DNA from 2 places in the Priestia sp. BR_2 genome. Region 1 is predicted to be linked to the other one. Evidence: predicted binding sites of a transcription regulator. Region 1 holds the regulator's gene; the other holds the start of a gene.
What was found. The regulator LexA, encoded in region 1, represses DNA repair genes until DNA is damaged. The targets are predictions, from matches to a motif close to CGAACATATGTTCG.

Region 1 (14,832 bases):
AGAACCGCCACCGGTGGATAATGGTGAGAACGGGGAAGGAAACGAGATGCCGGGTAATGAGAATGGTAACGGCAATGGGAATGGCAACGGCAACGGCAACGGTTCGGGCGAACCGGGCAATGGCAATGGCAATGGCAATGGCGAAGGCCATGGGAATGGAAACGGCAACGGAAACGGAACGACTCCGCCTGACAATGGAAACGGATCTGGGAATGGTCAGGATGGCCAAAATCCCGGCGACGGAACGGATGGCTCAGGAGATGGAACGAGCTCCGGTGACGGTGGCACGGGAGGAACCGACACGGATAGCGGCAATATCCCTACGGTTCCGGGAACGATCGTGGATCCGTCGGATCCGGCGAACGCGCCTGACCAGTCCCAAGACAGCCCATAATAAATTCGGAAGCCTCCGCATGTTTGCGGAGGCTTCTTTGTTTTGAGTGTGTTACCCAAATGTGGTAAGCTGGGAATACGAATGGGGAGGAAAAGTTCCATGAAACGTAAATTCGGAGATCGGGCGAATTGGCGCCGTATCACGCGCCGGCACTTCACTTCCCGGTATGTGGAATGTGAGCAATTTACAGGGTATCTCACGTTATATACCATCTATGGCCTGAAAGAACCGTTGTGGAAGACGTATGGCCGTCATACTTACCGAATCGCGGACAAAGGCTATTCATGGCTGCAGTATTATCCCAAGGACAGCCATTACATCGTTACGGCCATGTTTGACGACAAGCGAAATATTGTTCAATGGTATATCGATATTTGCAAGAAACAGGGTGTAACCGATCAGGGCGTTCCATGGTTTGACGATCTATACCTGGACGTTGTGGTCGTCAAGAATGGCGAAGTGTTCTTGCTGGATGAAGATGAGCTTGAGGATGCCCTGCGCCGGAATGATATTACCCGGGATGATTACAGGCTTGCCAAGGTGACTGCTCGGAACCTGCTTCGGGCCATCGACGCACATGAATTTCCTTACTTTATGATGTCACTGAAGCATCGCGACCAGTTATTTCATAACGGAGAGTTCAGGAGGAAGAAATAATGCGTCAGGAAATACATAAAGGCCTGCCGACCGCAGGCACAAGAAAGAGAGCGTGGTATCGGCGAGGGATCTATACCTTGCTCTCGCTCGTAGTTCTCGGAGTTTTATGGTCAGGTTATGCGTATTGGAAAATCGAAAGCGCCGTCAGCAGACCGGCGGAGAAAGCGGACGTCGGCATCATTTTGGGCGCCTCCATGTGGGGGGATCAACCAAGTCCCGGCCTTCGCGAACGTCTTGAGCATGCGCTGGTTGAGTATAATGCCGGTCGATTTGATACCTTCATTGTTACAGGCGGTCTGGATAAACCCGACTACAATTATACCGAAGCCGAGGGGATGAGAAACTTCCTGGTCGAGGCAGGGGTGCCCGAAGAACGAATCTTCCTTGAGAACGAAGCTACGAGCACTTACGAGAATTTGCTATACAGCCAAGCGATCATGGAGGAGCACGGGTGGAACACCGCTATCATTGTAACCCATGATTACCACGGGACGAGGGCCATGGAGGTCGCAACAGCCCTTGGCTACGATCAACCCTCGATGTCGCTGACGGAATCTACCGTTCTGCCCATGGCCAAGCACAAGTCCCGGGAAGTGCTGGCTTATACGAAATGGACGGCGGATCGGCTGTTGATCGCCATGGGTGTCCTATGAGGACGAAACTTCTAATAAGCAGGCTGTAAATAGAATACATTGGAATAGATAGTCAGCCCTTTGGATAAAGAGGTGAGGAGCAATGAACGGGCGTGTAACGGCCGCTAACGGCCGATCTGAAGGACGGCCATCCCGGCAGATAAATGTCGTGCTCCGCAGCGCGGAACCCCCACTCATCAGCAGTGCGGTTCCGGAACGCGAACCGGCCCCTTCGCCGAACCCTGTTTCCCAGCACAGTCTATTCCAGGAAATACAAAAAGAGCTGGATCAACTGGTAGGTCTCGAACAGATCAAAGACCTGGTGTTTGAAATCTATGCTCTGCTTCAAGTAGCCCAGATGCGTTCGGAAGCAGGCTTATTAAGCGGCGGTCATGTATACCATATGATTTTCAAAGGAAATCCCGGTACGGGCAAAACGACGGTCGCCCGCATCGTGGCGAAGCTGTTTCAGAAGATGGGCGTGCTGAATAAGGGTCATCTGGTCGAAGTGGAGCGGGCGGACCTCGTAGGCGAATATATCGGCCACACGGCACAAAAGACCAGGGAACTGGTCAAGAAGGCGTTGGGTGGCATTTTGTTCATCGACGAGGCCTACAGCCTCGCGCGCGGAGGCGAGAAGGATTTTGGCAAGGAAGCGATCGATACGCTTGTCAAAGCCATGGAGGATCATAAAAACCAGTTCATTCTTATTCTGGCGGGTTACAGCGACGAGATCGATTTTTTTATGGATTCGAATCCCGGTCTCTATTCCCGTTTTCCGATCCAGATGGACTTCCCCGATTACAATCTGGATCAACTAATCCAGATTTCGGAGCTGATGGCGAAGGAGAGGGATTATATCTTGATGCCGCAGTCGCTGAGCAAGCTCAAGGAACACCTGCAGATGGAGAAGGATCACGGACTACACGCCTTCAGTAATGCACGTTATGTAAGGAATGTCATCGAGAAATCGATAAGGAATCAATCGGTTCGGCTGCTGAATCAGTACGTAACCGGAAATCCCGGCAAGCTGGAGCTTATGACCCTGCGGCCGGAGGACTTTAAGTTAAACGGAAAATTACAATGATTTTAAGCTTGTCTTCGAACATAATGAAGGGGTAACGCTGCTTTCTTTGGATCATAATGTTTATTGCAGGCAGCAGCGGTTAGTTAAATTAGGAGACGTATCGTTAGAAGGAGTTGGCTATATGACAAATATAACGCATGATACCCGGACAGAGATCGAAGATAAGGCCGTTCTGGTCAGTTTGGTAACGGATGCGGTTAAACGCACCGGGATTAATCCGGAACACTCGCTGCAGGAGCTGGTTCAGCTGGCCGAAACCGCTGGAGTAGAGGTGCTGGATGTCATTACGCAAAATAGGGAAGTGCCGGATTCCAAATGGTTCATCGGCAAAGGGAAAGTCGAAGAGCTGCGCATGGCGATTGATGGCTTAGGGGCAACCACGGCCATATTCGACCAGGAATTATCGGGGGCGCAGGTTCGAAATCTGGAAGAATCGCTTGATGTCAAGATTATCGACCGGACTCAATTGATTCTGGATATTTTCGCGCAGCGGGCGAAAACGCGTGAGGGAATTATCCAGGTGGAGCTGGCCCAGCTTACGTACCTGCTCCCGAGGTTGTCGGGACATGGCAAAAATCTGTCCAGGCTCGGAGCGGGAATCGGGACGCGCGGACCGGGGGAGAGCAAGCTCGAAACCGACCGCAGGCATATTCGCGACAGAATCAGCGATCTGAAGCGGCAGTTGGATGAAGTCACCCGGCATCGGACGCTCCATCGGGAACGCCGGAAGAAGAGCGGGGCCGTGCAGGTTGCGCTTGTCGGTTACACCAATGCCGGCAAATCGACTTTGTTGAATCGGTTAACGGCCGCAGACGTTTATATCGAAAATCAATTGTTTGCGACGCTGGATCCCACTTCGCGCGTGCTGGAGCTGCCAAGCGGCAAAGAAGTCGTGCTTACGGATACCGTAGGATTCATACAGAATCTTCCCCATGATCTGGTGGCTGCGTTCCGTGCGACGCTGGAAGAAGCAAACGAAGCCGATCTGATCCTTCATGTCGTGGATGCTTCTTCACCTATGCGGGACGAACAGATGGCGGTGGTTCAGTCCATTCTTCAGGATTTGGGTGCCGCCGATAAACCTCAAATCGTCCTGTTTAACAAAAAGGATGCATGTGAGCCGGGCCAGCTGGAAATGCTGCCGACGGGTGAAGGGCAATTAAAGATCAGCGCTTACGTTGATCAGGACTTGGAATCGGTGCGCGAAGCGATTCAGGACCGGCTCTCCGGGGGCAACGTCACGTTCCGGATTCCGGCCGACCGCGGCGATTTGAACTCGGTAGTATACCGGGTCGGAGACGTGCTGGAGCAGTCTTTTGACGAGAATGATATCCTCTATGAGGTCCGGATCAATAAAGCGGATTATGAAAAGATGGGTTATTTGCTTCATGAGTACGTTCAGAATGGATCTTAAGCATAGGAGTAAAAGCGCATAAGCCCCTGTTCAGGGGCTTATATTGCGTGTTCGGGGCGGTTTGAAACGTTGATGAGTTCTATGTAACAATAATATGTGTTAAGATGTGAGACATCATGTGTATAAGAGGAGAGAGCAGTTCGTCATGGCAAGATTTTCGCAAGATATACTTGAATTGAGCAGTGAGATTGAGTCCAAAATCAGTCGGCGTATACGGGAGATTGACACCATTGTTGATTTTAATCAGTGGAAGGTCATTGATGCTTTCCAGAAGTTTCAGGTGAGTGATTTCCATTTTGCGGGTTCCACCGGCTATGCCTATAATGATCGTGGCCGTGAAGTGCTGGATGAAGTTTACGCTGACGTATTCAGAGCCGAATCGGCCCTGGTCCGGCCCCATTTTGCTTCGGGAACCCATACGATCTCGACGGCTTTGTTTGGTGTATTACGACCGGGAGATGAGCTGCTTTATATTACAGGGCGTCCCTACGACACGCTGCATAAAGTCATTGGCGAGCCCGGGGACGGCACCGGATCGCTGCGCGATTTCGGTATCGGCTATCGTGAGGTGGCCCTGACAGAACAAGGGGACATTGATTGGGAGCGGGTCGAGAGTGCCATCGCGCCTTCGACGAAAGTTATCGGTATCCAGCGTTCCCGGGGATATGATTGGCGGTCTTCGTTTACCGTTGCCCAGATTGGCGAGATGGTAAGCCGTATACGGTCCATTCGCGAGGATGTAATCGTGTTTGTGGATAACTGCTACGGTGAGTTTACGGAGCGTCTGGAACCGACGGCGGTCGGCGTTGATCTGATGGCGGGTTCCCTAATCAAAAATCCTGGCGGCGGCATTGCCGAAACCGGCGGCTACATATGCGGCAAAGCAGCCTATGTCGAGCAGGCGGCGTATCGGTTGACTGCACCCGGAATCGGACGTGAAGTCGGGGCTATGCTGGGAACAACCCGAGGAATCTATCAGGGCTTATTCCTGGCACCTTCCACCGTCGGGCAAGCCATCAAGGGAAGCGTCTATGCTGCTGCGATGTTTGAAGCCGTGGGATTTACGACCAAGCCGGGCTGGCAGGATGAGCGTACCGATTTGATCCAGGCGGTATCTTTTAGCGGAGCGGAACATCTGATCGCTTTTGTACAAGGGATTCAACGGGCCGCTGCCGTGGACAGCCATGTGGTTCCCGAGCCTTGGGATATGCCGGGATATGAGCATCCGGTGATCATGGCGGCAGGCACGTTCATTCAGGGAGGAAGCCTGGAATTGTCCGCGGATGCGCCTATCCGTTCACCCTATATCGGCTACATGCAGGGTGGTTTGACTTATTCTCATGTTAAATATGGGGTACTTATGGCACTCCAAAGCATGAAAGATCGTAAACTATTGTAAGTTATCCTTACATGCGGTTGACGTGGCTGATCAGGAAATGTACAATAGGATCAGAATAACCACTTGGAAGGTTGATGAGATATGGGTGATGAGATTCGGAGGAATATGGCGTTATTTCCGATAGGCATTGTTATGAAGCTTACGGATCTATCTGCCAGACAAATTCGCTATTATGAGCAGCATAATTTAATTGTCCCAGCCCGTACGTCGGGCAACCAACGCCTGTTTTCCTTCAATGATGTGGAGCGACTGCTAGAGATTAAGGCTTTGATTGAAAAAGGCGTGAACATTGCCGGTATTAAGCAAGTCATGAACCCGGTCACGAAAGAGTCTGAAGAGGCTACCGTCATTACGCCGGATACGGAGAACAGACGCCGTGAGATGTCGGAATCGCAGCTGCGCCGTTTGCTGAAGCAGGAATTGATTACCGCTAAAAGACCGGGTCAGGTTTCATTGATTCAAGGGGAATTATCCCGGTTTTTTAATAAATAAGGATTGCCATGCTGTCATTCTTCATGGAGTCTAGTTTTTTATTTAAAAAGGAGAGGATAAAGTGAGTTATACCAGAGAGGACATTCTACGCATTGCCAAAGAAGAAAATGTTCGATTTATCCGCTTGCAATTTACAGATTTGCTGGGAACGATCAAAAACGTTGAAATTCCGGTAAGCCAGCTGCCTAAAGCGCTTGATAATAAAATGATGTTTGACGGTTCTTCCATCGAAGGGTATGTGCGTATCGAGGAATCCGATATGTACCTGTACCCGGATCTGGATACCTTCATGATCTTCCCTTGGGTATCCGAGGATCGCGTCGCACGTCTGATCTGTGATGTTTACATGCCGGACGGCACCCCGTTTGCGGGAGATCCGCGCGGCATTCTGAAGAGAGCACTGAAGGAAGCCGAAGAGATGGGCTTCACTTCCATGAATGTCGGTCCGGAGCCGGAATTCTTCCTGTTCAAAACCGACGAAAAAGGTAATCCGACAATGGAGCTGAATGACCAAGGCGGATACTTTGACCTGGCGCCTACGGATCTCGGCGAGAACTGCCGCCGTGACATCGTGCTGACGCTGGAAGAGATGGGCTTCGAAATCGAAGCTTCTCACCATGAGGTTGCGCCTGGCCAGCACGAAATCGACTTCAAGTACGCAGATGCGATCAAAGCGGCTGACCAGATTCAAACCTTTAAATTGGTTGTTAAGACGATCGCTCGTCAGCATGGGCTGATTGCAACGTTTATGCCAAAACCGCTATTCGGCGTAAACGGCTCCGGCATGCACTGCAACCAATCGCTCTTCAAAGGCGGCGAGAACGCGTTCGTCGATGAGAGCGACGAGCTTGGCCTGAGCGTAACGGCTCGGAACTATATGGCGGGTATTCTTAAGCATGCACGCGCGTTTGCTGCGATCACGAACCCGACGGTGAACTCGTACAAGCGTCTCGTGCCTGGTTACGAAGCACCTTGCTACGTGGCATGGTCTGCAAGTAACCGCAGCCCGATGATTCGTATTCCAGCATCCCGCGGTCTGAGCACGCGCATCGAAGTGCGTAACCCGGATCCGGCTGCGAATCCGTATCTGGCTCTGGCTGTCATGCTGAAAGCTGGCTTGGACGGCGTTAAGCGTGAGCTGTCGCTTCCGGCACCGATCGACCGCAACATCTACGTGATGACGGAAGAAGAGCGCATCGAGGAAGGCATCCCAAGCTTGCCGGCAAACCTGAAGGAAGCGCTCAACGAATTGATCCGCAGCGAAGTCATTTCCGATGCACTCGGTGACCATGCGCTGGCTCACTTCTACGAGCTGAAAGAGATCGAATGGGATATGTACAGAACGCAAGTTCACCAATGGGAACGCGATCAGTACATTACGATGTATTAATAGAGGAATCCCCGCTGCCAAGTGGCAACGGGGATTTTTTTGTCTAAACCGTAAGTACGTTTTTAGCTTACGTGTTTGAACAACTCAGGTATTATAACTTTTAGTCGTTAAGGTCTTTAAGACGACACTCCATTGTTTTTATGTGATTGAATTCATCCATGAAGTCACTTACAATATTACTTGAATTCCAATATATAGGAGGTTCGGGTGATGAAAAAGAAATATATTCTATTACTCTCAGTTGCAACGATGTTAGGAGGAATGACAATAGGGGTAGGAGCTGCTCCTGCACTAGAAAAAATAAGTGCAAATTTAAACTGGGGAATTAAATATGAGGTTAATGGTGAAGATTGGGTTCCAAAAGATCAATCAGGAAAAAGACTTGCAACAATTACATACAACAACTCAAATTATATCCCTGTAAAAGCGATCTCCGAGGCACTTGGCTCGGTCGTTGAATATGATAGCAAGAATCAAAAAATTATTATCGGAGAAAAACCAGATACAACAATTATAACCAAAGAAGGAATCAAAATTAATAGCACTTCCTTTACCACAAGTGATAAGCAGTACACCGAACATAATGGAAAAGATTACGGCTCAGGTATCGTAATGAGAGAAATTAATAATTCTGAAAAAACGATCATTCTTGAACCAAAAGGAAAATATAAAGTACTAGATCTTTCATTGTTACCGATTAATATCCGTAATGATATCTCAGTAACGATATATAATGGCAAGACAAAGATAAAAGAACTTATGCTGTCGCCTAAAGATATTGGACAGCATATCGTTATTGATATTGAAGATGCAAATCAAATTGAAGTAAATGTGAAATTTCAGAAAGATATAATAGGAGATGACACTATATTCCTGACAGGTACATATAAATAATTCTTTTACAGAATCAGTTCAGTCACGCACTAATATTAGTCCATAAAGAATCTTCCCTTACCTACGGGAGATTCTTTTTTATTTTACGAAAAAAGGAACCTTTGCTCGCTTCCATGACTCTAATTAGATGAGGTGAATCGGTTGGAGCTCGAATACTTAAAGCAGATGACGGTCATGGACAGCCAGACGCTGGATAAAATCATGAATGAATATGGAAACGATGTGTGGAATTATGCGTATTTTTTGACCAAACAGCATGCCTTGGCAGACGATATTGCACAAGAAGCCTTTATTAAGGCTTATTACGGCATACATACCTTTCGCGGTCAGGCGACGCTGAAAACGTGGCTGCTTACGATCACGCGACATACGGCGTTTCGGTACAAACAGGCTTTTTTCTTTCGGAAAGTCATCCTTAAAGACAAGCTTACCGCCAGTTCGTCAAGCCGGTCAGCAGAAGCGGAATATTGGGACGAGCAGTATACGGATGAAATATGGGCAATGATTATGACTTTGCCGAGCAAGCTTAGGGAAGTATTGGTCCTGGACCTATACTATGAAATGCCGATGCATGAGATTGCGAAGCTGCTTCATATTGCGATAGGCACTGTAAAATCCAGATTGCATCGGGCCAGGAAAAAAGTACAAAAACTAATGAAGGAGAAGAACGATGAGTGAGGATAAACCAGACTGGTACAACCGTGCTAAAAAAGCTCCTTTTTCAAATGAAAAGTTCACGTCCGAAATGAAAAAAAACGTGCATAGGTCCGTGATTTTCACCGACAGCAAACCTGAACGTCGAAAGTACTTACAAGTTGGATTGGCTGGCGGGTGCATGCTTCTGATTATTTTAATTGCCTTTCAATTGCCTTATGGCGGGGACGAACAACAGAAAGCAGGGACTATGCCCCCTACTAAGGAGGAGACAATCCGGGCACAAGGCGTAACGGATGAAGGACGGTTAAACGTTATTGCAGTTGGACAGGAAAAAATAACGACATTGGGTGCACCGAGCTGCTTCGGTATCGAAACGGATCGGTCGTTTACCGGAAACTACAGCGTGCAGTATAGCACTAACCAAGTTACAAATGAAGTCACTACGCTGGAGGGGCTTACATTTATTCAACCGACATCTGCTCCGGTTGATATGATTCGCCTGCCGTTTCAAGATGCCGATGTATTTATACTCGCACCGCAATATAGGGACTGTCATGGCATACAAATCTATTCGTTCGCCGTAGAGCATGAAACGGGTAATGCCGTGCAGCTTCGATTTCAGGATGAGTCCTTGGTATCCTACTTTTCGTATTATAGACCAGGTACGACTCCCGAGGTGAAGGAGAATAAGCTTGTTCTGCAGTCTACGGAGGGACCGGGAGGCGAAGGTTCGCCGGAATATAAACCTAAGCGGATGTATCGACTGGATCTTAAGCAAGGCGTAATGGTGTTGGCAAACTAGTCAGGATTATCTTCCATTGTCTATATACAAAAAGCGAAGAGGTTACCATCCAAATAAGGAAGGTAACCTCTTATTCATAATTCTACGGAATTAGTGTACGTCCCTGAAGAGACCGATCACTTTCCCGAGAATCGTAACATGGTTCAAGCGCAGCGGCTCATAGGTAGGATTCTCCGGCTGCAATCGTACATGATCCTTCTCCTTATAGAAGGTCTTCACGGTTGCTTCATCTTCTTCTGTCATTGCTACGACAATGTCACCATTGTCCGCGGTTTGCTGCTGGCGAACGATGACGTAGTCACCGCTGTGAATGCCGGCTTCAATCATACTGTCGCCGACTACGGACAACATGAACACCTTATCGTCGCCCACGTAATGCTGCGGGAGCGGGAAATAGTCTTCAATGTTCTCCATGGCCGTAATCGGCACGCCTGCTGTGACTTTCCCGACGACAGGCACTCTGGCAATGGTGTGCGTAAACAGATTCGCGCTCTCGGATTCTTCTTGGCCAAGCAGCTCGATCGCTCTTGGTTTCGTAGGGTCACGGCGGATCAGGCCTTTCTTCTCCAAACGGTCCAGATGACCATGGACCGTAGAACTGGAAGCTAGTCCGACAGCCTCGCCGATTTCCCGGACAGAAGGCGGGTAACCCTTGCTACGAACTTCGTTGCGGATAAACTCTAAGATCGCCAGCTGGCGGCTGGAAATTTTCGACATGCCGTATCAACCCCATTTAGTAACGTTTGGGAAAATTATAACATAGAACTACCGTTCGTACAAACATAAGTTCTAAAATAAAAATAGAACAAATGTTCTTTTGGGTATTGAATCAAACAAGTGTTCGTGTTAAGATGAATCCATAAGAGAACACTTGTTTGGGAGATGATGATTCCATGTTGAAATACAGTACATACCGCAGCATTTATGAGAACGTTCCGGTGGTAACAGAACAATCATCGAAGACTTTGGGCATTTACTTGAAATCGAAGATAGCTTCGATCCCTTTGAATAAACTGTTGTTCACCCTGCTAATTGTGGCCATCTTTTGGACAGGTGCATATTCCGTTTTTGCCGGTGGGACAGAGAAGCCGACTGGAGAGAAGCAGGTGATCGTTCAATATGGCGATAGCTTGTGGCGAATTGCTTCCCTTCACAAACCTGCGGATATGGATACACGCGTATATCTGGATAGCATACGAAGAATGAACGGATTGAAGGGTCCGGACATACAGGCTGGGGAAGTGCTGTCATTGCCGGTTTGGTGATTTGACGTTGCTTCTAACCAATTGGCATTCATACTCCATATAATCATCACATACTACTGGTTACTTCCTGTTTAATTACACATCATATTCTGCTTGTCAGATTGAATCATTTACGCGTAATAGCGCGTTTACAATAGATAACTATAGATTACCTCCCCATAGACGGTATTCGTTTATGCGCATCATATGTTCCTATTTGTTCTTAGAAGAGTTTGCAAGGGCTCAGTTGCCTTGACAAGCTCTTTTTCACATGTTTAAGTTATACATGATATCGAAATTGGAGGAGAAGTCATGGACATCGATACTTTGGTAGAACGCATCAATGTATTAGCAAGAAAGAAGAAGAATGAAGGGTTGACCGAGGAGGAGCTCAAAGAACGGGCCGAGCTTCGGGAAATATACCTTAACAATATTCGCAGTAACTTTAGACAACAGCTGGAATCGATTGAATGGGTTGATGAAAACGAACAAAAAGGCGGCCCGCGATTAAAGCACTAGTCGATAACCGTTCAAGGATATATATTCAGAGGATCCGCGAACAGATCGAAGGATAGCATAATAATACTTGGGGTACCGGTCATTCGGATAATCGATTACGGTTACCCCAAGTTTATATGGTTTATAAACATTTTGATTATGAGTTCAGGGGGAACCAAATGTCACGTTCATGGGAAAGAAAAGTCAGCAAAAATATGTCGCAACTTAACAAACAGCGCAAAAAGCAGGGATTGACCTCGTATCAAGGGTCTGCGATTAATGATAAGCATGACGTGTTTAAGGGACGTAAGTATGTACTTCCGTTAGTGCTTGTTGCATTGGCCGGTTTGTATGCGCTTCTCGGAACGGCAACTTCACAGGCAGCCGGCGGAAGCAATGATGTATTGAATTGGGTTGGCGTCAGCTTGTATATCCTGTTGGCGCTCATGATATTTCTCCGCAAGCCTTATTTGAAGATTGAGCGGGCTTCCGTGTCGACCATGAAGTTCAACCGGGAACGCCGTCTGGCCGTATCGGATATCGAGAAGATCAAATTGGCTTCGGGTTCCGTCGTGATCCAAGGCAAGGGAAAAGCAGGCAACTGGGTGTTCTCACGAATGATGAATCTTTACGATACCAAAGCCATGGGCGAAAGATTGGAAGAGTTTGCAAAGACTCATCAAATTCCAGTGGAGCACAACTAACCCGATTGAGTAGATCACAATGTATATGAGGAGTGGGAGAGAAATGCCGATTGCTGCGGTTTTGTTTGATTTGGACGATACGTTGTTGTGGGATGAACGCAGTGTAGAAGAAGCGTTTGAAGTGACATGCCAAGCCGGAGCGGCGGAAACCGGCGTTGATGCCGGCGCGCTTTTGGCCGCGGTGCGTGAAGAAGCAAGAGCATTGTATGAATCCTATGATACTTTTGCTTTTACCAAAATGATCGGGATCAATCCGTTTGAAGGCTTGTGGGCTAATTTTACGGCTGGATCCCAGCCCGAATTCCGAAAGCTGCAAGAATTGGCTCCCGTATACCGCAAGGAATCCTGGCGTCGCGGACTTCATCGCCTTGGCGTTGATAATGAAGCGTTGGCTGAGACGTTGGCAACGCAATTTGCTGCGGAACGCAGAACAAGACCTTACGTATATGAAGAAACCTTTGAAGTGCTGAAGGAATTGCAGGGTAACGTGAAGCTGCTGCTTCTAACGAACGGAAGTCCGGATTTGCAGCAGGAGAAGCTTGATGGCGTTCCGGAACTGGTCCCTTATTTTGACCACATTATTATCTCGGGTGATTTCGGCAAAGGCAAGCCGGATGTTTCCATATTCAAGCATGCGCTTGATCTGTTAGGCGTCGAGGCGGATCAGGCCGTGATGGTGGGAGATAAGCTGACCACAGATATTAAAGGCGGCAATGCCGCAGGACTGCATACGGTTTGGATCAATCGGGTAGACCGGCCTCATGATCCGGCCATTCAGCCGAAGTTTGAGATCAAACATTTATCCGAGCTGCATGCTATTGTGGCGTCCTTATAAATGACGTGATCAAGAGTTCACGACTATTCTACAAGATCTATTAGCGAGATATATTAGCGTACATAGGAACAGTCCTGGCAGCAGCTGATGCGATTCGGGGCTGTTTTTTTATTGGTTGCCAAGTTTGAAAGGAAAGAGGCTGTTGGCAGTGACAAACGTCACACAATTGTAAGCTGCATGAGATAGAAGTTAAAGAATAATGCGATATAATGAATTAGGAAAATGACGCTGTTTGGAATGGACCATTACGTGAATAAATCATACATAGCATGAATTCGTAAAAGAGGTGGTTGGATGACCAGGAAAAAGATGGCCTTTATTGCAGCCATGGTGTTGATGGCGGTTGCGCTTGCCGCATGCAATGACAGCAAGGCGGCGCCCAGTGATGATGTGATGGCGGAGCCGATTATCGTAGAGCTCTCTCTGACGCCAGAGAGCATTAAGGCAGGCGAGAAAGTGTTGATCGAAGCGAAGGTAACACAAGCAGGCAGCCCGGTCGAAGATGCAAACGACGTGGAATTCGAAGTGACGCTGGAAGGCGGAGGCGTTCAGGCAAAGGTTCCGGTTAAACATGATCAAGGCGGGGTCTACAAAATGGAGAAAACCTTCGAGGAAGCAGGAACCTATCGCATCGTTTCCCATGTCACGGCTAGAGGGCAGCACTCCATGCCGCTGAAGGAATTGACGGTAACCGAGTAATACACCATACACAGCCAATAAATAAGGCAGCGCATCCATCCGTTGGGCGGATCATGCGCTGCCTTATTCCATTTTCCTATTCAGTCAACCGCTTAAGGCTTATTGGAATTGGGGATCTTCTACCGGAGTAGCTACCCAGCCGTTCTCTTCAATAAAGAGACGAACCGCGATGATCTGCTTGTTCTCCATCAGCGTGAAGAAATGAGGCGTGTTTTCCGGTACGGAGATAACGTCGCCCGGCTCAAGCTCTACGTTAAAGTATCCGACATCGTCGGAGCCTTTAATAATGAAGATCCCTTTGCCGCCAACGATCGCACGGATTTCGTCTTCCGAGTGGGTGTGAACTTCTTCGAATTTTTTAAGCAGGTCCTCTATATTGGGCGTGGACTCGGAAAGCGTGATGACATCCCAGATTTTGTAGCCGCGTCTTGCAGCCAGGTCGCGAATTTCTTCGTCAAAAGTGTCCAAAATGCGCTGCTTATCTTCATCACTCAGCTTGAAATTTTCTTGAAGATCTGCCGGGAGTTTATCCATATTCCAATGCTCATAAACAACCTCTTGGTTATTCAGGAATTCCCGAACATTTTCTTCCCCAGTAATGCGTTCGTTCGTGTTGCGAATCACGATTTCTGCCATAGCTTTAACCCTCTTTCTCCCGTTGGATTAATATGTATTATAGCCCCCCTCACCGCATTTGTCATCTGCAAATGTTGATTTGTACCGATAGCTGCGCAATATTTCGACTTTTCTATTGAAAAGTATTCTGATACACTAAGATTTAACGTTTTCGGGGGAGGTTTATGAGTTGAACAAGCCTAGCTTACAAGAAGTGCTTAAAGAACGAATATTAATTCTTGACGGTGCCATGGGCACGATGATCCAGCAAGAGGACCTCTCGGCTGAAGATTTTGGCGGCCCGGAGCTGGATGGCTGCAATGAAATGCTGGTCATTCATCGGCCCGACATCATTCAAAAAATACATGAACAATATCTTGAAGCAGGTGCCGACCTGATTGAAACCAATACATTTGGCG
Region 2 (14,832 bases), on a different contig from region 1:
CGCAAATGTCCGGTATGTGAAGAGGAGGTTGCCTGGGAGGAGATTACGAAGGGCTATGAGTACGAGAAGGGGAAATTCGTGTTGTTCGAAAAAGAAGAGCTGGAGCAGCTCGCCGAAGCGAACAGCAAAAACATCACCATTCTGGACTTTGTCGATCTGACCGAGATCGATCCGATCTACTTCCAGAAGACCTACTATCTCTCGCCTGATCAAGCAGGTGCCAATGCATACCGGCTGCTGCTGGAAGCGATGAAGCAGTCCGGCAAAATCGGCATCGCCAAAATTGCCATTCGCTCCAAGAGCAGTTTGGCTGCGATTCGCGTGCTGGATGAATGCCTGTCGATCGAGACGATTTTCTACCCGGATGAAATCCGGCCGATTTCGCAGGTCCCGAATTTGCCTGAGCGAACCGAGGTCAACGCCAAGGAACTGGATATGGCCAAACTGCTGATTGACCAGTTGTCGACTCCCTTTGACCCTGAAAAATATACGGATGATTATCGCGAACGCCTGCTGGACCTGATCAACAGCAAAGTGTCCGGCGAAGAGATCAAGATTGCCCCTGCTCGTCAGGAGACCAACGTTGTGGATCTGATGGCGGCCCTTCAGGCCAGCATCGAGGCCGTCAAGCCGATCGGAACGGACCCGGGCACCAAGCCGAAGCCGCGTAAAACGACCCGGAAGACCGCTGCCAAAGAGCCTGCAGCCAAGGTCAGCGGCGGGGAAGCTGACGCGGATGCACCAAAGCCGAAACGCCGGACGGCCAAATCCAAGAAATCCGATTCCCCATCCTAAAGCCGCATGGGACAGTTGCAAAATTTGCTGCCGAAAGAGCCGATGGCTCCGATCTCGACGGATCAGATTACGACCGGCGAAGATTGGGGTTATCAGCTGAAATGGGATGGCGTACGCATTCTGGCCGGGCTTGACCAGAACCGCGTATCCCTGTATTCCCGCAAGCTGCTCGACAAAACATCCCTGTACCCCGAAATCGTTCAGGCTTTATCCGTCCTGCAGGATCGGCGTCTTCTCCTGGATGGCGAGGTCGTGTATTTTCATCCGGAGCTTGGCCGCCCCGTCTTTCAGAAGGTTCTTCAGCGGGAGCGTTCGCGTACGGTCAGTACGAGCGCTCCTCTGTTTACTTATGTGCTGTTCGATATCTTGGTGGATGGCGACGAGGACTTGCGCAAGCTGCCTTATCTGGAACGTCATCATCGTCTCAAGGAGACGGTTTCCGACATTCCGGGCCTGCTGACCGCCGATCTGTTTCTTGAAGGCGAACCGTTATGGGACTGGGCGGAACAGCGCGGTTGGGAGGGCATTGTCATGAAGCGCCTCTCCTCGCCATACCGTGAGGGCAAAAAGCATCGGGATTGGTACAAAAAGAAAATTGCCGTGAACATGGCAGCCTCCGCCGTCGCCATGATCATCAGGGAAGGTCGCGTAGCCAGCCTCGTCATCGCAGACGACGATGGGAACTACATCGGCCGGGCTTCCCTGGGGCTCAATGAGCAAACGAAGAAGAAACTGCTGCAATATGCCGAAAGCCATCGTGCTGACGCGGTATGGAGAACGCTCCATACCGACCTGAAGAAAGAACAGCTGGCCTGGCTTAGCCAGCCTTTATCAGTCCAGGTCACATTTCTCGAGTGGAGCCAGGATGGCATGATGCGCCATCCCAAACTCGTATCGATTGAGGGGGTGTAAACCATATGGCTCGTACCGTTAAAGGCACCCTGACGATCGAGGGGCAAGAGATTCAAATTACGAATCCCGACAAACCGCTGTGGCCGGAGGTCGGCATTACCAAGGCAATGTATTTGCAAAAGCTTGCGGCCATCTCGCCTTTCTTGCTCCGGTACTGCCGGGGCAGGCTGCTCACGACCATCCGGTATCCGCACGGAGCCCAAGGCGAATCCTTCTACCAGAAAAATGCACCCGAGCCGCTGCCGCCCTTTGTTCAGACTTATGTGCACGAAAATATTAACTACGTGCTGCTCAACGGGCTGCCGGAGCTGCTCTGGCTGGGGAATCTGGCTGCGCTTGAGTTTCACCCTTCTCTGCATCTGGCAGGCAGCCATCTGCCCTGCGAATGGATGATCGATTTGGATCCCACGCTCCCGGAGGAGCCCCGGATTATGGAGGCGACGGCTATTGTAGGGGACGTGCTGAGCTCCCTGGGCCTGTCCTCCGTCCCGAAAACCTCGGGAGCGACCGGAGTGCAGATCATCGTTCCGATTCCGGAAGGCGTAACGTTCGATGAACTTCGAACGGTTGGCCAATTCGTGGGCCAATACGTGACGGAGAAGTTCCCGAAGCTGTTCACCATCGAGCGGCTGAAGAAGAACCGCGGCGATAAAATCTACTTCGATTATCTTCAGCACTACAGCGGAAGGACGCTCGCCGCTCCTTATACCCCGCGGGCCCGGCGGCTCGGGACCGTCTCCACGCCGCTCACGTGGGACGAAGTCCGCCAGGACGTTTCTCCCACGGAGTTTCACCTGCTGAACATCGAAGAACGGCTGAGGGAAAAGGGCGACCTGCTGCAGACCCTGCCGCCCCAACCGATCGAGAATGTCATCCGGCATCTGTTGCCAAAGGGTAAGGCAGCGTCAAAAAGGAAAGGATAGCTGCTCAACATCGGGTGTAAGCTCCTCTCCGGAAACCGGGGCCGCCGGTTGAGGAAGCTGCCTTGGACTTACAGGAGCAGCCCATTCCCTCGCAGGGTGATCGTTGGCCCCTTCATCCGATGTATCGTTCTCCGAGGCTGCAATCAGTCCGGACCGGTTAACGGCAGCAGGTGCCCCCATGGTCAATCCGCTCAGCCCATATTCGTTCAACAGCCTGGACGCCATCGACTTGAAGGAACGAACGTAATGCTCTTCCGCATAAGCGCCTTGCCCATATAACTCGCGGTAGGATTGAACCACCTCGGGAAAGTGGTGTTTCAGCGTTTCGAGGTACCATTTCTTCACGTCGCGCGACAGTCTCAGCAAGGAGATCATCGCAAAGGAAACGCCTCTTTCCTTGGCCTGGGACAAGAGCTCCTTCAGTTCCGGCTCCTCGTCCGTCAAAAATGGCAGCACAGGCGCCACAAACAAGCCTGTTCTTATGCCTGCAGCCGATAATCTGTGAATCGCATCAAGCCTGGCCTCCGGATGAGGCGATGCCGGCTCCAGCTTCCGGATGACGTCCCCGCTCAGCGTGTTGAGACTCATGTTGACGGACACGTTCTCCATCCGGGTCAAGATATCCAAGTCCCTCAATACGAGCGGAGAACGCGTCGTAATGCTGGTAGAAATGCGGTATTTAGCGAGCAGCTTCAGACATTCCCGCGTAAGGGTCTCCTTGCCCTCGATCGGCTGGTACGGGTCGGTTGCCGTTCCGATCGTCACCTGTCCGATCGATCTCCGCATCGCTTCAATGTCATAGTTAAACTTCCTCGCCGCGCTCGACAACTGCTTCTCCAACGCTTCCGCCGCATTCGACTTCATAAAAATATGGTGCTGGAACTCGTCTTCCGCTCCCATCCCGATAAACGATTGAAATGCGCGGGCATAGCAAAAGCTGCAGCCATGTCCGCAACCTCGATACGGATTGATGGACCAATCGAAGGGCATCCGCTCTTCCTTCACTCGGTTTAATGTTTGCTTGGTGGTTATGCGTTCATATTGCGTACGAGCCATTCCGCTTCCTCCTCCCTGGACCTGCCATGCTCTATGTCATTATTCTTTATTTTAACAAACATATGTTCTTATTATAAGTGGGTTTTACTGGATTTACAAATCCTGATTCCATGAATGCTTCATGATGACCGGATTGAAATCGCTCCAATTACTCTTTATAATCAATATATATCAAGTGATATATATTGATCGTTCTACATATGAATAACTTAAGGAGCTGTAGACATCATGGCACCAAAAACGAAATTTACCAAACAAGATATCGTGCTAGCCGCATTCGACATTGCCAAAACGGATGGCATCGAGTCCATTACGATCCGAAAAGTAGCCGAACGTCTCGGCAGCTCCATCGCGCCGATCTATGTCAATTTCAACGACGTCCAGGAACTGCTTCAGCAGGTCGTCGAAAGAGCCTTCCATGTGGCCAGAGGAATGATCATGGAGCAGCAATCCGGACAGCCGTTCCGGGATATCGGCATGGCAAGTCTCCGCTTTGCCAAGGAATATCCCGTGCTTTATCGGGACCTCATGATGAAGGACAATCCCCATATGAAGAATACGCCGGAACAACTGGACGAAGTTATCGGATTGATGAGGCAGGATCCGGAGCTCGGCGGATTTTCGGATCAGGAGCTGCAATCTATTTTATTGAACATGCAGGTGTTTCAGACAGGTCTCTGCGTCATGGTGGCAAACGATCTGTTCACGAAGAACGTGGATGACGAGCAGATGATGAATATGATGGACGAAGCCGCTGAAGCGTTCATACGTGCTGCGCGTGCCCGGAAACATGAGGGAAACGGAATCTAAACTGAAGGAAAGAAAAATTACGATTCATGGGAGGTAGAACGGCAATGGGAACAATCCTGAAGCAATCGGTTCTGGATGCATGTGTGACTCAAATCGCCAATAAAAGAAATGTGTTTAGCACAGTGATGTGCGTCGAGGACCAGGAGCGGTCATTGTCCATAGTCGGCAGCGGAGGTGATATGCAGCCTGACGACCGCTATTTCATTGCCAGCGTGACCAAGTTGTACGTGACTGCCGTACTCTTGAAATTACGCGCCGAGCGGCGGCTGGAGCTCCATGATCCCATTGGCAAGCACCTGCCCGAAGAGATTATGACCGGGCTCCACAGGTTTAAGAACCGGGATTACGGCGAAGAAATCACCGTTCAGCATTTGATGTCCAATACGTCCGGCATCCCGGACTATTTCTCGGAAACCGTCTTCTCGAATCTGATCGCCGGGAAGGATCGAGCTTGGAGCCTGGACCAAGTCCTGGCTGCTGCCAAAAGGAAAACGCCTAAATTCAAACCGGGACAGCAGAAAAAAGCCCAATATTCCGACACCAACTATCGGCTGCTTGGCCAAATCATCGAGAATATCAAGGGCGAATCCATTCAGGCCGTATTCCAGGAATACATCTTCGACAAGCTCAAGCTGACGCAAACCTATTTTTATCATGACCCGGAGGATGCGTCCCCCGTTCCGTTCCATTACAAGCAGAAGCGACTGGACCTTCCCTTGTATATGGCATCAGTCGGTGCGGAGGGCGGGATCGTCTCCACGGCAAGGGAAACGATGACGTTTTTGCGATCCTTTTTTAACGGGGATTTGTTTCCGCTGGGTGATTTGAGGGAGCTCCAGAGGCAGTGGAACTTCCTGTTTGCTCCCGGCCCCTTCTTCTATGGCATCGGCATTTCAAGACAGCCGCTATCTCCTTTCAGTCTGGGACGCGGACTCATCGGCCACTGGGGCCAATCCGGGGCATTTGCCTTCCATCACCCGGAGTCGGGCCTCTATTTCACCGGAACCGTGAACCAGGCCGTCGGTCAATCCGCCGCCGTCCAGGCCATGTCGCGAATCATTCGTCATTATGTGCGCGAGAAGAAGGCGCTGCGCCTGCAAGCCGATACTCTTTAAACAAAAAATGGCTCCGCCCGCGCTAACTCTCGCACCGGGTGGAGCCTGAAATGATTGTATTAATGGATTGCCTTTTTCTTAAAGCGGCCGCCCTTCACATCATGGATGTTGCCGACGGCTACGAAGGCCTGGGAGTCCCAGTCTTCCACAATGGATTTGAGCTTTGCTTCTTCCAGGCGAGTGATAACCACAAAGATAACCTTCTTGCTGTCTCCGGAATAAGCGCCCTCGCCTTCGAGGTAGGTTACGCCGCGTCCCAAACGCTGGGTCAGCGCATCACCGATCTCCTTATGCTTATCACTGATAATCCAAACCGATTTGGATTGATCAATGCCTTCAATGGTAATATCGATCAACTTAAACGCAAGGTAATACGCAATCAGCGAGTACATGGCATGGTCCCAGCCGAAAATGAAACCTGCGCTGCCTAGAATGAATACGTTGATGAACATCACGATTTCGCCGACGGAGAACGGCGTTCTCTTGTTGATCAGAATGGCCACGATTTCCGTGCCGTCCAAGGAACCGCCGGACCGGATAACAAGGCCGACCCCGATTCCGAGAAGCACGCCGCCGAACACGGCCGCAAGCAGCGGATCGATCGTGATCGGATCGACGGGATGCAGGAAATAAGTGCCGACGGACATGACCAATACGGCAAACAGCGTGGATAATGCAAAGGTTTTTCCGATCTGTTTATATCCCATAAACAAAAACGGAAGGTTGAACAAAGTCAGGAATACACCCAGCGGAATATCGGTGATATGGGAAACCATAATCGAGATTCCGGTAATCCCTCCGTCAATAATCTTGTTCGGCACCAGAAAGATTTCCAGCCCTACTGCCATCAAAATCGCGCCGAAAGTTAAGAACACCAGACGGCGGAGAAGCTTCAAGGTCGCTGAGCCTGCCTTGGGATTCTCCGGCTTCTGCTGCTCCGCTTTCACTTGCGCCAGAATCTTCACATCACTTGACATAAATCTCCCCCGTTCAACTTTATGAAACCAAGCTAATATATATTTATAAGTGGATCCTATATAAATATTCTATCATATAAATAAAAGCGGGACATAGATTTTTCGCAGTTTATCCTGCTTTTTACTCGGATTTCCGTCATTCTCACATCTCATGTAAAATATTACTTTTACAGCAATGGCGACAGCATCCTGCACATAATTTCGGCCGCTTTCTGCCATCTTCCGCGCTGACGGAACACCTCCGCATCAATAAGCCTGCTATGTTGCAGATCTTCCTTAAAATCCGAAACCAACCGCTCAATAGGCAGCCGATCGAACAGCACGGCCGTCAGCTCGAAGTTACAGAAGAAACTCCGCATATCCATATTCGCCGTACCGACCGAACCGAGAAGCTCGTCCACAATGAGCACCTTGGCATGGATGAACCCTTTTTCATACTCGTAGAACTTGACTCCCGCTGCCAGCAGCTCTTCCACGTAGGACAAGCTTGCCATCTTGACGAGGCGGGAATCGGCGTGATCCGGAATAATGATCCGTACGTCCACGCCGCTCACCGCAGCCGTCTTCAGGGCTTCATAAATTCCTTCATCGGGAATGAAATACGGCGTGGTGATCCATATCCGTTCTTTGGCCACGGAAATCGCCCCGAAGCACATTTCCTGAATGGCATTCCAGTTCAGATCCGGTCCGCTGCTCAATATCTGCACTTGCTCCTCCCCGGTGCATTGATGCTCCGGAAACAGCCCGAAATCCGCAATGCGCTCTCCGGACGCAAGCTTCCAATCGTGCAGAAACACATTTTGCAGAAAATAGACCGCATCCCCCTTTACTTCCAGATGCGTGTCGCGCCAGTAGCCCATATTCGGATATTCGCCGAGATAGTCGTCCCCGACGTTAATGCCGCCCAGAAAACCGATCGTGCCGTCCACGACGACGATTTTGCGGTGGTTCCGGTAATTGATTCTGCGGCTGAACATCGAGACCATTGCGGGCAGGAAGAAATAGAACTCCACTCCCGATTCTTTGAAGCGTTGAATGAATGTTTTCTTGAGTTTATAACTGCCCAGCCCGTCACAAACCAGGCGCACCTTGACGCCTTCCTGCGCTTTTCGAATCATGACGTCCTGAAACTTCGTGCCGATCCGGTCATGGCGAAAGATGTAAAACTCCACGTGAATGTGATCCTTGGCCTCCTCCATGGCGTTCAGCATGGCCTCATACGTCTCTTCCCCATCGGTCAACACCCGGCTTTGATTACAGCCCGTGATGGGACTCTCCGACAAGTGATTGAGCAGATTGAACAAACGGTCATTATGATGAAAGCCGGGATTGTTCATATCTCCTTTTCTTCTGACGACCGCCGCCCGATCCCACAAATGCGCCCTGATTTCCTGAAACAAACGGGAACCCCGCTTGCGAATCTTCAATCGCTTCTGGTAATCCTGCGCCACAAAGAAATAGAGTACAAACCCGATAAAGGGGAGGCAAAATAAAATAAACAGCCATGCCACGGCCTTGGACGGATTTCGAAACTCAAGCAGCAGCACCGCAACCATCTGCAAAATAAAAGTAATAAGTGCAACCAGAAGCCACACCATATCGGCAGCCTCCTCACGATGAATAATATATTGAGCAGCCCTTTGTCAAAACGTTTGAAATGAAAGACAAGCAATTAACTACACTACATCATTGACCAATTCCATATGTATTTATTCAATTACCCAATGCGGCGCCATACTGAATAAGTTCTCTTATCTAATAATTTTTGACATGTTCTTCGAAAGAATAGAATACATACTAGATAAGGAGTTGGCCAAGTCTAGCGGGTGCCCTTGTAAACCATAAATAATGCATGGAAGGGAGATGCCATGAAAACCGCACACCGTAAACAACGCTTAACCTTGCTGGTGCTTCGGGATGCCCAGCATTCAGTCAAACAGGTCCATCTGTCCAAACCTTTGATGATAGCGGTGCCCGCGGCCGCTATTTTGTCCATCGCCGGACTGATCGTTTCCCTCCAGATCCAGTCGGCTCAGACCATCTCGGGGCTGGAGCAGCAGCTGACGCTGAAAAGCCTGGAAGCCTTAAAGATGGAAGTGACGGTCACCGATAAGGATGAAGCCATCGAACGCCTAAATAAAGCGATCATTCAGCTATCGGGTGAAGCAGAGCAAACGAAGGTCCAGATGGAGCGCGTTCAGCAGCTGGAGCAGGAGCTTCAGCAGTTTATTGAGAAGCACGGCAGCCTGTCCGGCCAGACCTCCTCCATCGCTAACGAAGATAAGCAGCATGTCGGCGGTGAATTCATTGCCGTTCATGAGAATGAAATGTTAAACCTCGCCAAGGAGACCCAGGATGATTTCGAGAACATGCAGCAGTTGATTTCACGCATGGAGCAGCATATTCCGCGTACGCTGGATCAGGCCCAGGAAACCCAGGAAAGGCGTGAGGGCACGCCTTCATTATGGCCGACCACCTCCAAGCGGCTCACCTCGAATTTTGGTTATCGTAGCGATCCTTTTACCGGCCGCTCGGCCTATCATGCCGGCATCGATATTGCCGGGAAAACCGGCGATCCTATCTATGCCGCAGGTGCCGGCGAGGTGACGGCAGCGGAACGCAGCGGGGCGCGGGGGCTGTATATCGTCATCAGGCATCCGAATGGTCTGGAGACGTGGTACATGCATCTGGACAGCCTGGACGTGTCGGCAGGCGATCATGTCGAGCAGGGCGAAACGATTGGCAAGCTGGGCTCCTCCGGGCGAAGCACGGGCCCCCACCTTCATTTCCAGGTCGTCAAAAACAATCAGACGATTGACCCTTTGCCTTATCTGCAATAAGCACACCATCCATTTTCGAATAGGAGGAATGACAGATGAAGAAGAAAAACAAGAAGAAACGGGCGACAGAGCGGACCGATACGCTGATCGGGCCAGGAAGCGAAGTGGAGGGCGTCCTGCAATGCGAGGATGACCTGAGGATCGACGGCCGCTTTAACGGCTCCATCGAAAGCCAAGGCTGCGTCACCATAGGCGAAGCCGCGATTGCCCGCTCCAATATTTCCGCTCGGGAAGTCATCGTGGCCGGCAAGGTCTATGGGGACGTGACGGCGGAAAATAAACTAACGATTACGACAACGGGGCAAATGTACGGGGATGTTCACGCAGCTTCCCTTATCGTTATGGAGGGCGGGCTTCTTCACGGGGCAAGCCGGATGGACCAGCAGACCTCTTCTCAGGAAGCCTCGGAATCCATTGACGCCGCACTGCCCCTTAAGCGTCCGGAAGCAGGTTAACCCGGCGTATGGACGACCACCCGAATTCGAACACGATATCCGCTTCGGCCGGATCCAGCAGCCGACACAATCAAAGAGCCCCTTCTCATCCATGTGACCCACACGGCGGAAGGAGCTCTTTTCTCATCGTTATGAATTATGCTGCTACGTCTCTCTTGGTGAAGGCCAGCCACGAGAACAGCATGAACAGTAAGCAATAGACGGCCAAAATCGCTATGGAAAAGCCCAGCCCTACGCCTCCCGGCCCGACGGGCGAGCTGATGTACCCGCTCAGATCGGTGTGAAGAAAGAGCAAATACTTCGCCCATACAAACCGCTCCGGGTTAAAGATAAAACCGAAGATATCCTTCGTAAACAGGACCAGCAGCGATAATCCAATCGCAAGGCCGCCTGAACGGAATACCGTGGAGAGCATAAATGCAATCAGCGAAATGACAAACACCTGGATCGTATCCGTCAGCAGGAGCAAGAGGGAATTGCTCATGGGCGATCCATCAAATCCGTCCGAGAATCCGGCATTGCCGGAGAACAGCAGCATCGAGACAGCGATGCCCACCACCATGGTGACTCCCGCACAGAGCAGCCCGAACAGACACAAGGCGGCGAATTTGGATAACAGAATCTTCCCCCGGCTCCACGGCCGGATCAGCAGCAATTTGATGGTGCCCCCGCTAAATTCCCCGGCCACGATATCCGCGGCGATGACAACCGTGAAGATCGCGCTGAGGTATATGGTGAAACTCTCCGTCCAAGTGAACACGGTCCAGACATCCATCGGCACATCCGTCAAGTACAGCATGACAGGCATGGCTGCATTAAATAAGACAAGTATGCCCAGCATGACCCATGTCCGCACGCGGTAGTAAATTTTCATATTCTCATTGGCAACAAGACGGGTAAAGTTATTCAACAAGAGATCCCCCTCCCGTCATTTCCAAAAATTGATCCTCCAGCGACCGGGTAACCGGCTGTATGGCATATACGCGTATGCCCGCTTCGACCAATGCCGCATTGATGTCCGCAATCATATCCCGGTCACCGCGAACAAGGACGCGATGCTCCCGGGCTGTCGCCTGGTAGTCCTGGAGGAGCGCTGCGGCGGCATCCGCGTCGCTGACGGTAAATGCCGTCTCTTCAAACATCCGCTCTCCCCCGTCCGTGCGAAGCTGCCGAATATCGACCAGCTTGCCGTGACGGATGATGCCGACGGTATCGCACATCAGCTCCATTTCCGACAGCAGATGGCTGGATACGAATACGGTGGTCCCTTCCTCCTGCGTCAATCGCCGCAAATAATCACGCAGCTCCCGAATGCCCTGCGGGTCCAAGCCGTTCGTAGGCTCGTCCAGGATCAGAAGTTTGGGCCGGTGCAGCAGCGCCTGTGCCACTCCGAGCCGTTGGCGCATCCCCAGCGAATAGGTCTGCACCTTCTCATGGATCCGGTTCCCGAGCCCGACGAGTTCCACCACTTCGTCGATACGCTCCTTCGTAATCCCCTGCATCATGCGTGCAAAATGCTTCAAATTATTGTAACCGGATAGAAACTTGTACATTTCCGGATTCTCGACGATCGCCCCGATCTGGGAAGCAGCCTGCTCATAATTTTTCCGAATGCTGTATCCCCCGATGGTTATATCCCCTTGGGTAATGGACATCAGCCCGACCATCATGCGGATGGTTGTCGTCTTGCCTGCCCCGTTCGGCCCAAGGAATCCGAAGATTTGTCCAGGTGCGATATCAAAGGTCACATCATCTACCAGAACCTTCGACGATATTTTTTTCGTAACCCCGAGCAGTCTTACCAGCGGTTCCTGCTTCATGTGAATTCTCCTTTGCCCCTAACGAAACAAGTTCAATATTCCCCATTATACACAATACCAGGCATGAGTCTAATAGACTCCGCTCCAAGCCGTCTGAATCAGCCAATCATTCAAAGGTCCTGCGCCATGTAAAATAGCTCATTGGATGCAGCCGTTTTGCACTTTCCACATATGCCCATAGGCATATCGTATCGATAGAAACCGGTTTTAAACACGCTGACTCCCTCGATCATCGACACGATCCGACGACAACATATACAGTACATTTTCAGTTCATTTTCCATGAATGTTCCACTCCCAATGAGAAATGGCTTGATATAATGGTTGTTGATACAAAATGTATCCTAATAAATTTGCACTCTTTTGTCAAACGAAAACATAAATATTTCTTGGCTATTTAAGGACAATTAGGTGAATTGGCATCACTCCGGCCGATGCTTGATCATATTTTGTATGAGGATAACATTCCGACAGATGGGAGGGTGCGAAAATGCCTGTACTGAACAGTCAAGCCAATGTGAAAAATTTCGGTGCAAAAGGTGATGGCGTTTCAGATGATACGTTAGCCTTCCAACAAGCGATCCAAGCGTGTGCCTCCGGTGCATATTCCGTCATCTATATGCCTAAAGGCCGATATCGCATAACGCAAACCTTGGTATTACCGAAACAGGAAAGGCCCAACACCAACGCCACGCAAGGAATTGGACTTACCATCTACGGGGACGGAATGTATGACAGCGGTATTATTTATACGGGAACAGATTTTGCCCTATACAGCGATAAAGACATGGCCGAGACTATCTTATTTAGGGATTTTTATATTAACCACGCTGCGGGTGGTGGCATCTATCTGCCGCAGGGCGCACACCAAATGTTTGAGCGTTTCTTCTCAAGCGCATGCGGTGAAGGAAAATTCGGAGTTTATATTCAGGGGATGCGAAGCGGGACGAATCCCACATCGGGCTATGGAGGCTATATGATCTCGTTTCGCGATTGCCGTTTCTGGCAGGAGACGGGTTACTTGGGTACGGGCTTAAAGTTAGAGGATATCGTGTTGTGCACAACGATTGATAGCTGTTTCTTCTCCAGGTCTGTGCGAAATTACCCCCATCTGGAAATTGTGAATTCGGACAGCATTCATATTACCTCAACGGCCTTTGAGAGGAGCGAACAAACCGTCCCCCCTGCTTCTCCTGCAGAGGGACGCACCGAGGAAGATGTCATGAGGGACGCGATTGCGGCGAATCAAGTGATGACCGCCCCACTCATCAAGCTGGATAATGCCCGTGCCGTTTCGATCGAAGAATGCCATGCGGAAGCGACCTATGAGAGCTTTGTGGGAATTTACGGACATACGTCAGGCGTGTGGATTGACGGATGCCGTCTGGATCACTACGCGATCACGGATTACAATCCCAATAAAGGATACATCGTCACCGTAGATCCGGGTTCTACGGCATCGCAGGATATCATCCTCGGACCGCGTAACTACCGGATTCAAGCCAATCATCCCAATACGACACACGGTACGCTTATCAAGGACCCTGTCGGCTGCGTAGTTGTCGAGAATATCGCGGACCGGACATCATTTCGGGATGCATTCTATTTAACGGAACGACGTACCGTACCTTATATCGGCTCCTCTGGCCATAACCTGCTTCGAAACCCGTCTCTCAGCGCCATGTTTACGAATGATGTCCCGTATTCCGTCGAACCTGACCCGGGTTTTGCCTTTAAACAAGCGGCTCCATCCGGCTGTATCGTCACCCAAAGTTCAACCGGCTCAAAGACCAAGCTCCGTATGAGAACCGTAGAACGTCTGCATAAGCATGAATATTACACCTTCGTGCTGTCTGGCACGAACCTGTCGGGGAAATCAACACCGCTATTTATTGATATCGGCGGGGACACCAACGATCTGACTCTTATTCTTCCTTCCGGCTCCGAACGCTTTACCATTACGAAAACGTTCAAGAAATACTACACGGACATCGTCGACCTCGTGGTATACGAGCCGCTTAATCTCCAAGTCCATTCGATATTCGTGCTGCCGAATCTGGTAAATAACATTCCTTACGGGGAGGAAACGATCGCGAGTTCGGCTGTCTTTACCGAATTGGTTCGCTCCAGCAGCATGATTCTCAGTCCGTTGCCTGCGATACCGGCTGCTTCTGCTGCCCACCGCGGCCGAATCATCATGGTTGAGGACAGTAACGGGGTAGATTCGCTGTATATTTGCAAACAGCGTTCAAAAGGCGTCCATTCCTGGATCAAGTTAGGATAATCGATGCGATGATCATGATGCAATACAACACGGAGAGGGTGAAGACTTAACGTCTTCCCCCTCTTTTCATGCCCGCTGTTTCATTGTCAGAGCCATTAAGCATCCATGCACTCATCGTCTCATTCGTTTCGATCCATATGCTCTTTAAGCAGTTGATGGATACGCTGACGTTCCTTCTCGCTCACTTGATAATACCAGACACCGCCGATCTTCTGCCCGCCTCCCTGAATTTCGATCTGTTTGATGGTTTTCATATCCTGGCGATAGTCGGTTACAAACGTCTTCATTTCATCAAATCGGACGTCTGTCTTTACGCTTGACCCGACCTCCTTAAGCAAAGCTTCAAGCTTGAAGACCGTTGAAACGTCAAGCGCGCTGTTCAATACTTCTTTCACGATTTGACGCTGCCTGGAGTTCCTGCCTAAATCGCCGCGGGGATCCTCATAACGCATCCGGGAAAAAGCCAATGCTTCCCGGCCGTTCAAATGCAGCCGTCCCTTGGCAAAATGATGGCCCTCATAATCAAATGCCAACGCGTTATCAATATCGACTCCGCCAAGCGCGTCTATGATGTTCGCAAAACCCTCCATGTTGACTTTAACGTAATAATTCACCGGAAATCGGAGCCATTCCTCAACGGTCCGTACGGACATTTGGATGCCTCCGAACGCGTAGGCATGATTGATTTTATCCTCCGTGCCGCGGTCCGCGATGACTGTACGAGTGTCTCGAGGAATGTTAAACATCAGGATCGACTGTTTCGACGGATTGACGGACAGCATAATCATCGCGTCCGACCTTCCCCGGTCATTCGGGCGTTCGTCTACTCCCAGCACAAGCACCGT

Region 2: a site for LexA is predicted at 3,742-3,755, ahead of RB298_RS24625 (SPL family radical SAM protein). Genes of this name have one in related genera too.

The regions. Positions count from the first base shown of each region.
Region 1 is NZ_JAVFHM010000185.1:37,517-52,348, forward strand. Features, by position in the region: gene RB298_RS09540 (transglycosylase domain-containing protein) at 1-394, shown strand, start outside; gene RB298_RS09545 (ribonuclease FAU-1 family protein) at 494-1,051, shown strand; gene RB298_RS09550 (YdcF family protein) at 1,051-1,704, shown strand; gene RB298_RS09555 (AAA family ATPase) at 1,787-2,770, shown strand; gene hflX (GTPase HflX) at 2,892-4,184, shown strand; gene RB298_RS09565 (methionine gamma-lyase family protein) at 4,330-5,583, shown strand; gene RB298_RS09570 (MerR family transcriptional regulator) at 5,665-6,075, shown strand; gene glnA (type I glutamate--ammonia ligase) at 6,137-7,465, shown strand; gene RB298_RS09580 (stalk domain-containing protein) at 7,676-8,359, shown strand; gene RB298_RS09585 (RNA polymerase sigma factor) at 8,492-9,037, shown strand; gene RB298_RS09590 (hypothetical protein) at 9,030-9,818, shown strand; gene lexA (transcriptional repressor LexA) at 9,909-10,535, opposite strand; gene RB298_RS09600 (LysM peptidoglycan-binding domain-containing protein) at 10,712-11,083, shown strand; gene RB298_RS09605 (DUF896 domain-containing protein) at 11,375-11,581, shown strand; gene RB298_RS09610 (hypothetical protein) at 11,740-12,264, shown strand; gene RB298_RS09615 (HAD family hydrolase) at 12,308-13,099, shown strand; gene RB298_RS09620 (FixH family protein) at 13,394-13,798, shown strand; gene RB298_RS09625 (cupin domain-containing protein) at 13,898-14,434, opposite strand; gene metH (methionine synthase) at 14,604-14,832, shown strand, end outside.
Region 2 is NZ_JAVFHM010000294.1:184,776-199,607, reverse strand. Features, by position in the region: gene ku (non-homologous end joining protein Ku) at 1-795, shown strand, start outside; gene RB298_RS24635 (ATP-dependent DNA ligase) at 820-1,707, shown strand; gene ligD (non-homologous end-joining DNA ligase) at 1,713-2,630, shown strand; gene RB298_RS24625 (SPL family radical SAM protein) at 2,613-3,686, opposite strand; gene RB298_RS24620 (TetR/AcrR family transcriptional regulator) at 3,915-4,496, shown strand; gene RB298_RS24615 (serine hydrolase domain-containing protein) at 4,541-5,611, shown strand; gene RB298_RS24610 (YitT family protein) at 5,671-6,588, opposite strand; gene cls (cardiolipin synthase) at 6,756-8,186, opposite strand; gene RB298_RS24600 (M23 family metallopeptidase) at 8,457-9,428, shown strand; gene RB298_RS24595 (bactofilin family protein) at 9,464-9,883, shown strand; gene RB298_RS24590 (ABC transporter permease) at 10,020-10,793, opposite strand; gene RB298_RS24585 (ABC transporter ATP-binding protein) at 10,786-11,703, opposite strand; gene RB298_RS24580 (glycosyl hydrolase family 28-related protein) at 12,194-13,987, shown strand; gene RB298_RS24575 (LCP family glycopolymer transferase) at 14,107-14,832, opposite strand, start outside.